One region of the Sinomonas sp. genome, then DNA from elsewhere that is predicted to be linked to it. Evidence: predicted binding sites of a transcription regulator. Region 1 holds the regulator's gene; the other holds the start of a gene.
The links. The regulator LexA, encoded in region 1, represses DNA repair genes until DNA is damaged. The targets are predictions, from matches to a motif close to TCGAACANNTGTTCGA.

Region 1 (4,417 bases):
AATGACTGAGGTGAGGGTGAGCGCGGCCGAGGAGACCGCCGTGCGGCTGCTCGATGTGGCAGTTGCCGCGATGGGCGGCCAACAGCGCGACGGGCAGCACGAGATGGCGCGCCACGTGGCGCGTTCGATCGACGAGGGCAGGCACCTCCTCGTCCAGGCGGGGACGGGCACGGGGAAATCGCTCGCCTATCTCGTGCCGCTCATCGCGCACGCGCAGAACGGGGGCCGGCCGGCTGTCGTTGCCACGGCCACGCTGGCCCTCCAGGCCCAGATCGTGGGGCGCGATCTCCCGCGCCTCCTCGCGGCGATCACGCCTGAGCTCGACCATCCCGTCGACGTCGCTCTCATCAAGGGGCGCTCGAACTACCTCTGCAAGCACAAGCTCTCTGGCGGATTCCCCTCGGACGAGGGCGGCGAAGGGACGCTCTTCGCCCTCGGCGAGGACACCGGCGTCGCACATCCCGGCGTATCCGGCCCGACCACCCAGCTCGGCCGCGAGATCAAACGGCTCCGGGAGTGGGCGGAAGAGACCGAGACGGGAGACCGCGACGACCTTCTCCCGGGGGTCACGGACCGGGCGTGGCGGCAGGTCTCGGTCACAGCGCTCGAGTGCCTCGGCGCCCAGCGGTGCCCCCTCGCCGCCGAATGCTTCAGCGAGCTCGCCCGGCAGCGGGGTGCCGAGGCGGACATCGTCGTGACAAACCACGCGATGCTCGCGATCAACGCGTTCGAGGGGCTCAACGTCCTGCCGGAGCACGACGTCGTCGTCGTCGACGAGGCCCACGAGCTCCAGGACAGAGTCACGGGTGCGGTGAGCGGGCAGCTGTCCACGGCGATGGCAACGGCCGCGGCGTCGAGCCTTCGGCGCCACTGCGGGCTCTCGGTCGAGGCGCTGCAGTCGGCGGCTGCGCAGCTTGAGCTCGCGCTGGCGGATGTGCCCACGGGGCTACTGGCCCGGGGGCTCACGGAAGAGCTCGCGCAGGCCCTGGTGCTTCTCCGCGACGCAAGCCGCGCCGCCGTCTCGGACTCCAAGCCGGGGGATGGGCAGTCGGCTGACGGCGGGAGGCAGGTCGCCCGGTCACGGATCAGCGCGGTACTCGAATGCTGCGAGCGGATGCTCGACGCTGAGGCGCAGGGCGAGGTCGTATGGGTCTCGCGCACCGGGACGTTCGACCCCGCGTCCGGCTACTCGGGGCCCGCCGAGGACGCGCCCGCGACACTGTGCATCGCGCCGCTCAACGTCGGAGGAAAGCTGCGGGACGGGCTCTTCGCAGATCACACCGTGGTGCTCACGTCCGCGACCCTCGCGATCGGGGCCGCGTTCGAGCCGACCGCGGGAGGCCTGGGCCTGCTTGGCTCCGGTGCCCCGACATGGACCGGCGTGGACGTCGGATCGCCCTTCGACTATCCCCGTCAGGGCATCCTGTACGTCGCGCGTCATCTGCCCAAGCCGGGCAGGGGGGTCTCCTCGGAGGCCATCGACGAGCTCGAGACGCTCATCCGTGCCTCGTCGGGCGGGGCCCTGTGCCTCTTCTCGTCGCGCCGCGCGGCCGAGGATGCCGCGGACGAGCTGCGCGGGCGGCTTGACGTTCCGATCCTCTGCCAAGGCGAGTCCTCGATGAGTGCGCTCGTCCGTCAGTTCGCCGACGAGCCGAACACCTGTCTCTTCGGGACGATGTCCCTCTGGCAGGGAGTCGACGTGCCAGGCCCTTCGTGCCGGCTCGTCGTCATCGACCGGATCCCGTTCCCCCGCCCGGACGACCCGCTCGCGACAGCGCGTTCCCGGGCCGTCGCGCAGGCGGGCGGAAACGGCTTCATGAGTGTCTCTGCCTCGCACGCGGCCGTGCGGCTGGCCCAGGGCGCCGGAAGGCTCATCCGCTCGACCGAGGACCGAGGCGTGGTGGCGGTTCTCGACTCGCGGCTCGCGACCGAGCGCTACGGAGCGTTCCTCCGTTCGGCACTTCCTCCCCTGTGGGGAACGACGGACCGCGGGGTCGTGCTCAAGGCGCTCGAGCGACTCGCGGCAGCGGGTTGAGTTAGTCCGCCACGCCCCTCCCAGATCAGAGGTCTTCAGACCGAGCGGAGCACCGACACGACCCGACCCATGATGGTGGCGTGGTCGCCGAGGATGGGCTCGTAGCGGGTGTTCTGGGGGAGCAGCCACGTATGGCCATCGCGCTGCCGGAACGTCTTGACTGTGGCCTCGTCATCGAGCAGCGCGGCCACAATGTCCCCGTTCTCCGCGGTGTTCTGGCGCCGCACGACCACCCAGTCGCCGTCGCAGATCGCCGCGTCGATCATCGAGTCTCCACGGACCCGCAGCATGAACAGCTCTCCGTAGCCCACGAGCTGCCGGGGGAGCGGCATGACGTCTTCCACAACCTGGTCGGCGAGGATCGGGCCGCCCGCGGCGATGCGCCCGACGAGCGGAACCATCGCGGTGTCCGCAGCGCTCGCCATGTCGTCCAAGGGAATGCCGCCGACGCCGAGAACCGGCGCCGTGCGCTCGGCTTCCATCGTGAGGGGGCCCTCGTCGAGGCTCAGCGGCATGAGGACTTCCATGGCGCGCGGCCGCTTCGGGTCGCGGCGGAGGTACCCCAGCTTCTCGAGCTGGGCGAGCTGATGGGTCACACTCGAGAGGCTCGCGAGGCCGACCGTGTCACCGATCTCGCGCATCGACGGCGGGTACCCCTTGGTCTGGACCGAGCGCTGGATCGTCTCGAGGATCTTCCGCTGGCGCACCGTGAGTCCCTTCGCGGCTCTGGCCACTCCTGCCATGCGTGCCCTCTTTCTTATTTTGTCGGTACCCGTCTGGATGCTGGTTCCACCGTAGGGGACACGGCGGCACCTTTCAAACATGTGTTCTAGCGAGTCTGGACATCGTTCGATGAGAAGTGCTAAAAGTGTTCTGAATGGTTCGAAGACATGTTCGAAGGCATTCCTGAGGAGGAAGAACCGTGGCACACGCATTCGCAGTTCCGTTCGCCGGGGCACAGGCTCGACCGAGGGGTGCCCAGGCACACACCGCCCGCCTGCGGCTCACGCGGCGCGGCCGGCTCGTGCTGATCGCCCTGCCGGTATTCCTCGCGTCGATGGTCCTGCTCGCGTTCATCACCGGGCTCATTGCGCCGGCACATGCTGGCGATGCGGCGCCTTCGGTGACCCACACGAGGCAAGTGACGCTCCAGGAGGGGCAATCGCTCTGGACTGTTGCAGCTGAGTACGCTCCGGACCGCGACCCGCGCGTCGTCATCGGGGAGATCGTGGAGCTCAACAACCTCGACTCGACCAAGGTGCTTCCCGGGCAGCAGATACAGGTGCCGACCGCCGGCTGAGCCTTTCGCGTTGGCGGCCGGCCGAGTCACGAATACGGACCCGCCAACAGCGCGGGCGTAGGCTGGACCGGTGAACGAGCAGACTGTCAAGCCCACCTCTCCCGAGGAGCGCCTAGCGCGGCTCCCCTTGCGCGAGGATCTGCGGGGTCAGCACCCTTACGGGGCGCCGCAGCTGGACGTCCCGATCATGCTCAACGTCAACGAGAACACGTACGGAGTGCCCGAGGACGTCAGGGATGCCATCACTGACGCGGTGCGCGAGGCGGTTTCCACTCTCAACCGATACCCCGACCGTGAGTTCACGGAACTGCGCGAGGCGCTCGCGGAGTATCTGGGCCACGGTTTGAGCGCCGACCAGCTGTGGGCGGCCAACGGCTCGAATGAAGTACTCCAGCAGTTGCTCCAGGCGTTCGGCGGACCGGGTCGCTCGGCGCTCGGCTTCCCCCCGACGTATTCGATGTACCCGCTGCTGGCCGCGGGCACGGGGACGGAATACGTGAAGGGCGTTCGCGACGCCGATTATGGGCTGAGCGCCGAATCGGCTGCGCGACAGGTCCGGGATCTCGCGCCCAACATCGTCTTCCTGTGCTCGCCGAACAACCCGACCGGAACTGCACTCGGACTCGATGTCGTCGAAGCGGTGTACGACGCCGGCGAGGCAAGCCAGGCCATCGTGATCGTCGACGAGGCGTATGCGGAGTTCGCCCAACTCGGGACCGAGAGCGCGCTCACGCTGCTCCCGGGACGTCCTCGACTTGTCGTGAGCCGCACGATGAGCAAGGCGTTCGCCCTCGCAGGCGCCCGTCTCGGGTATCTGGCCGCGGCGCCCGAAGTGACGGACGCACTCCGCCTCGTCCGGCTCCCGTACCACCTGTCTGCGGTTACCCAGGCGACCGCCCTGGCCGCGCTGCGGCACCGCGCGTCCCTCATGTCCGAAGTCGAGGCCATCAAGCACCAGCGCGACCGGATCGTCAAGGAACTCAAGCGGCTTGGGCTGAGGCCCGCAGCCTCCGACTCGAACTTCGTGTTCTTCACTGGCCTCGCCGATGCCCAGCGGATCTGGCGAGGGCTGCTCGAAGTCG
Region 2 (4,417 bases), on a different contig from region 1:
TTCACGCGCTGCGCCTCGCCGCCCGACAGCGTCGTTGCCGGCTGTCCGAGCCGGACGTACCCGAGGCCGACGTCGACGAGCGTGGTGAGATGCCGCGCGATCGGGGCGAACGCCGAGAAGAATTCGGCGGCCTCGTCGATCGGCATGTCGAGCACGTCCGCGATCGTCTTGCCCTTGTAGTGGACCTCGAGCGTCTCCCGGTTGTAGCGGGCCCCATGGCACACCTCGCACGGAACGTACACGTCCGGAAGGAAGTTCATCTCGATCTTGATGGTGCCGTCGCCCGAGCAGGCCTCACAGCGGCCGCCCTTGACGTTGAACGAGAACCTGCCGGGCTGGTACCCGCGCACCTTCGCCTCCGTCGTCTCCGCGAAGAGCCGGCGAATGTGATCGAACACGCCAGTGTAGGTTGCCGGGTTCGAGCGCGGGGTCCGGCCGATCGGACTCTGGTCGACGTGGATGACCTTGTCGAGGTGTTCGAGGCCCTCGATGCGCGTGTGCCGCCCGGCGACCTGCTTCGCGCCGTTCAGGCGGTTGGCGAGCACCTTGTACAGGATTTCATTCACCAGGGTCGACTTCCCGGAGCCGCTCACGCCGGTGACGGCGGTGAGGACGCCGAGCGGGAACGTCACGTCGACATTCTGCAGGTTGTGCTCTCGCGCCCCGATGACCTTGAGCTGCCGCTTGCGGTCGACAGGTCGGCGCTTCTTCGGGAGCTCGATGACTCGGCGCCCCGAAAGGTAATCGCCCGTGAGCGACTCGCGGTTCTCGAGAAGTTCGGCGAGGGGACCGGAGTGGACCACCTTGCCGCCATGCTCGCCTGCGCCCGGCCCGATGTCCACGATCCAATCGGCCTCGTGGATCGTGTCCTCGTCGTGCTCCACCACGATGAGGGTATTCCCGAGGTCCCGGAGGCGGGTGAGCGTTTCGATGAGGCGCCGATTGTCGCGCTGGTGCAGGCCGATGCTGGGTTCGTCGAGCACGTAGAGGACTCCGACGAGCCCCGAGCCGATCTGGGTCGCGAGACGGATGCGCTGCGCTTCGCCCCCTGAGAGGGTTCCGGCGGCGCGCTCGAGGTTGAGGTACTCGAGACCCACGTCGAGGAGGAACGTAAGGCGCGCGTCGATCTCCTTGAGGACCTGGTGCGCGATCTGCCGTTCCCGATTGCTCAGCTCGAGCGTCCCGAGGAATTCGCTCGCCTCCCGCAACGGCAGGGCGGACACGGCAGCGATGGACTTCCCGCCCACGAGGACCGAGAGGGAGGCGGGATTCAGGCGCGCTCCCCCGCACTCCGGGCAGGGGATCTCCCGCATGTACTCGGCATACCTGTCCCGGGCAGAGTCGGACTCCGTCTCGGAGTGCTTGCGCTGGATGTACGAGACGGCACCTTCGAATCCCGTGCTGTACTTGCGCTCGCGGCCGAACCGGTTCCGGTACTGCACGACGACCTTGTGGTCCTTGCCGTGCAGGACGGCGTCGCGGGCATACTGCGGAAGGCTGTGCCACGGGGTGCTCATCGAGAAGCCGAGCTCATCGGAGAGGCCCTCGAGCAGTCGCGTCCAGTACTCCTGCGTGGCCTGGCCCAGAGACCAGGGGGCAATCGCTCCCTCTGAGAGGCTCAGCTCCGGGTCGGGGACGACAAGGTCCTCGTCCACCTCCAGTTTGGTGCCGATGCCGGTGCACGCGGGGCAGGCGCCGAAGGGGTTGTTGAAGGAGAACGAGCGAGGTTCGATCTCGTCGATCGCCAGCGGGTGCTCGTTCGGGCATGCGAGGTGCTCAGAGAACGCGCGGAGACGGTGATCGTCGTCGGGCGCCAGATCGACGAAGTCCGCGAGGACTCGACCCTCTGCTAGCCCCAGAGCCGTCTCGACCGAATCGGCGAGACGCTGGCGGATCCCCTCCTTGACGACGAGGCGGTCGACGACGACCTCGATCGTGTGCTTGAACTGCTTGCCGAGCTTGGGCGGCTCGGCAAGCTGTACGAGCTCGCCGTCAACACGAGCGCGGGCGTAGCCCTTGGCCGCAAGATCCTTGAAGAGGTCGACGAATTCGCCCTTGCGGCCACGCACGACGGGCGCGAGCACTTGGAACCGTGTGCCGTCCGGCAGGTCGAGAAGCTGATCCACGATCTGCTGGGGGGTCTGGCGGGTGACCGGCTCGTGGCAGATCGGGCAATGCGGACGGCCGACGCGGGCCCACAGGAGGCGCATGTAGTCGTAGATCTCGGTGATCGTGCCCACGGTCGAGCGCGGGTTCTTGCTCGTCGACTTCTGGTCGATCGAGACCGCCGGCGAGAGCCCCTCGATGAAGTCGACGTCCGGCTTGTCCACCTGCCCCAGGAACTGGCGTGCGTACGCCGAAAGCGACTCGACGTAACGCCGCTGGCCCTCGGCGAAGATCGTGTCGAACGCGAGCGAGGACTTTCCCGAACCGGAGAGCCCGGTGAAGACGATCATCGCGTCGCGCGGGAGGTCGAGGTCGATGTTGCGCAGGTTGTGCTCGCGCGCGCCCTTCACCACGAGGCGCGACAGGTCGGCCCGGAGCGAGCTCACCTGCCTCTCGGTCACGTCCTGTCCCCCTCCGAGAGACAGGGCGCGCGCCGGCATGTCCTCGCGCGCGTCGCGGAGGACGCCCTCGGACACGGCGTCAGACGCGTCGGCAGACAGTTCCTCGGACAGGGAGGACAGAGAGGGGGGAGTTTGCACCCGATTATGGTAGTCGAAGACGTCTTCGAACTTCCAACCGCTCCGCTCAGGGCGGACAGCCTTCCGCAGTGCTCGTCCCGCCCAGCCGCCAGCACGGACATCAGAGACGCGAATAGGCCTGCTCGAGCAGCTTCGCAGCCTCTTCGAAGCTGCAGCCCCGCGCACTCGCCGTGGACGCGAAGGCCGAGGCCGCCGTCGTCAGTTCCTCCTCGCGTTCGTCGCGCGGCGCGACGACGGTCCCGGCGCGGCCGCGCGTCACGACGACCTTGGCTTCCTCGAGCTCGCGGTACGCCCTCGCGACGGTGTGCGGGGCAAGGCCCAAGTCCGCGGCGAGGGAGCGGACCGGCGGAAGACGTCGCCCCGCGGGGAGCGAGCCGTCGGCGACGAGGTCGGCAACCCGCCGACGCAGCTGCTCGAAAAGGGGCGTTGCATGGTCCTGGTCCGGGCGCCATGCACCTGGAAAGTCCGCTTCTTCCATGACCACCAGAGTAAGGCGCATGGGCCGCGTCCACACGGTGCCGAGCCCGCCTAGACTGGCGCAATGACGAGCCTCATCCACGACCTCGACCACGTCACCGTCCGGAGCGTCTCGGTGGGCGACATGGACAACAATGTGTACCTCATCACGGCGAAGGAATCGGGGCAGCAGGTGCTCATCGACGCGGCCGACGACCTCCCCGCTCTCCGGCAGCTCCTCGAGGAGGGTGCACAGGACACGGCCCAGCCGGCCCGGCTCGCGCTCATCGCGACGACGCATCAGCACTGGGACCATGTCCGGGCCCTTGAGGGACTCGTTGCTGAAACGGGCGCCCGCACTGCGGCGGGACGGCAGGACGTTTCCGGCATCCCCGTTCCGGTCGACGTCGTCCTCGACCACGGCGATGTGGAGCACTTCGGTGGTTTCGACCTGAGCGCGGTGCACCTGCGGGGCCACACGCCCGGCTCCATCGCGTACGTCCTGAAGGACGGCGCGGCGCCGTACCTCATCTTCTCCGGCGATTCGCTGTTCCCGGGTGGGGTCGGCAACACCCAACAGGACCCCGACCGCTTCGCGCTGCTCTTCGGCGACGTCGTCGAGCGGCTCTTCGACGTCTATCCGGACGAGGCGGTCGTGCTCCCCGGCCATGGCCTCCCCACGACTCTCGGAACGGAACGCCCTCAGCTCGACGTGTGGCGGGCACGCGGCTGGTAGAGGGCGGCATCCCGCGGCGCGCAGGGCGGCGAGCAGCTGCCGCTAGAAGATGCCCGCCGCGGACGGCTTCCTCCCGACGCAGAAGAGTCGTCGGAAGGGGTAGACCGTCCCGTACTCGCGGGCAGGATACGCGTCGAGGAGCAGCTGGTTGTACTGCTCCTCGAACTGGGCTCCTTCTTCGGGGCTCAGCGCGTCCAGGACGGGGCGGAGGGCGGTGCCTCGGACCCAGTTGAGCACGGGGTCCTCCCCCAGGAGCACCTGGCAGTAGGTCGTCTCCCAGACATCGGCCTCCCACCCCGCGGCGCGCATGAGGTCGAGATAGTCCGGGGGCTCCCCCACCGCGTCGGTGTGGCGCAGGACGCCGCGCAGGCGGCGCTCCCACTGCGAGGACTGGGCGAGCTCACGCAGCAGCATGTGGGACGGCGCCCCGAAGTTCCCGGGAACCTGCACCGCGAGCCACGCGCCCGCCGCAAGCTGCTCGAGCCACCTTCCCATGAGCGCCTGATGGCCCGGCACCCAC

Region 2: a site for LexA is predicted at 2,719-2,734, ahead of uvrA (excinuclease ABC subunit UvrA). Genes of this name have one in related genera too.

Annotation. Positions count from the first base shown of each region.
Region 1 covers NZ_DAIUJO010000068.1:10,216-14,632, forward strand. Annotated here, with positions in the region: gene hflX (GTPase HflX) at 1-9, shown strand, start outside; gene V7053_RS11965 (ATP-dependent DNA helicase) at 2-2,035, shown strand; gene lexA (transcriptional repressor LexA) at 2,071-2,778, opposite strand; gene V7053_RS11975 (LysM peptidoglycan-binding domain-containing protein) at 2,958-3,335, shown strand; gene V7053_RS11980 (histidinol-phosphate transaminase) at 3,406-4,417, shown strand, end outside.
Region 2 covers NZ_DAIUJO010000006.1:11,513-15,929, forward strand. Annotated here, with positions in the region: gene uvrA (excinuclease ABC subunit UvrA) at 1-2,606, opposite strand, end outside; gene V7053_RS01665 (GntR family transcriptional regulator) at 2,806-3,183, opposite strand; gene V7053_RS01670 (MBL fold metallo-hydrolase) at 3,247-3,897, shown strand; gene V7053_RS01675 (trans-aconitate 2-methyltransferase) at 3,940-4,417, opposite strand, start outside.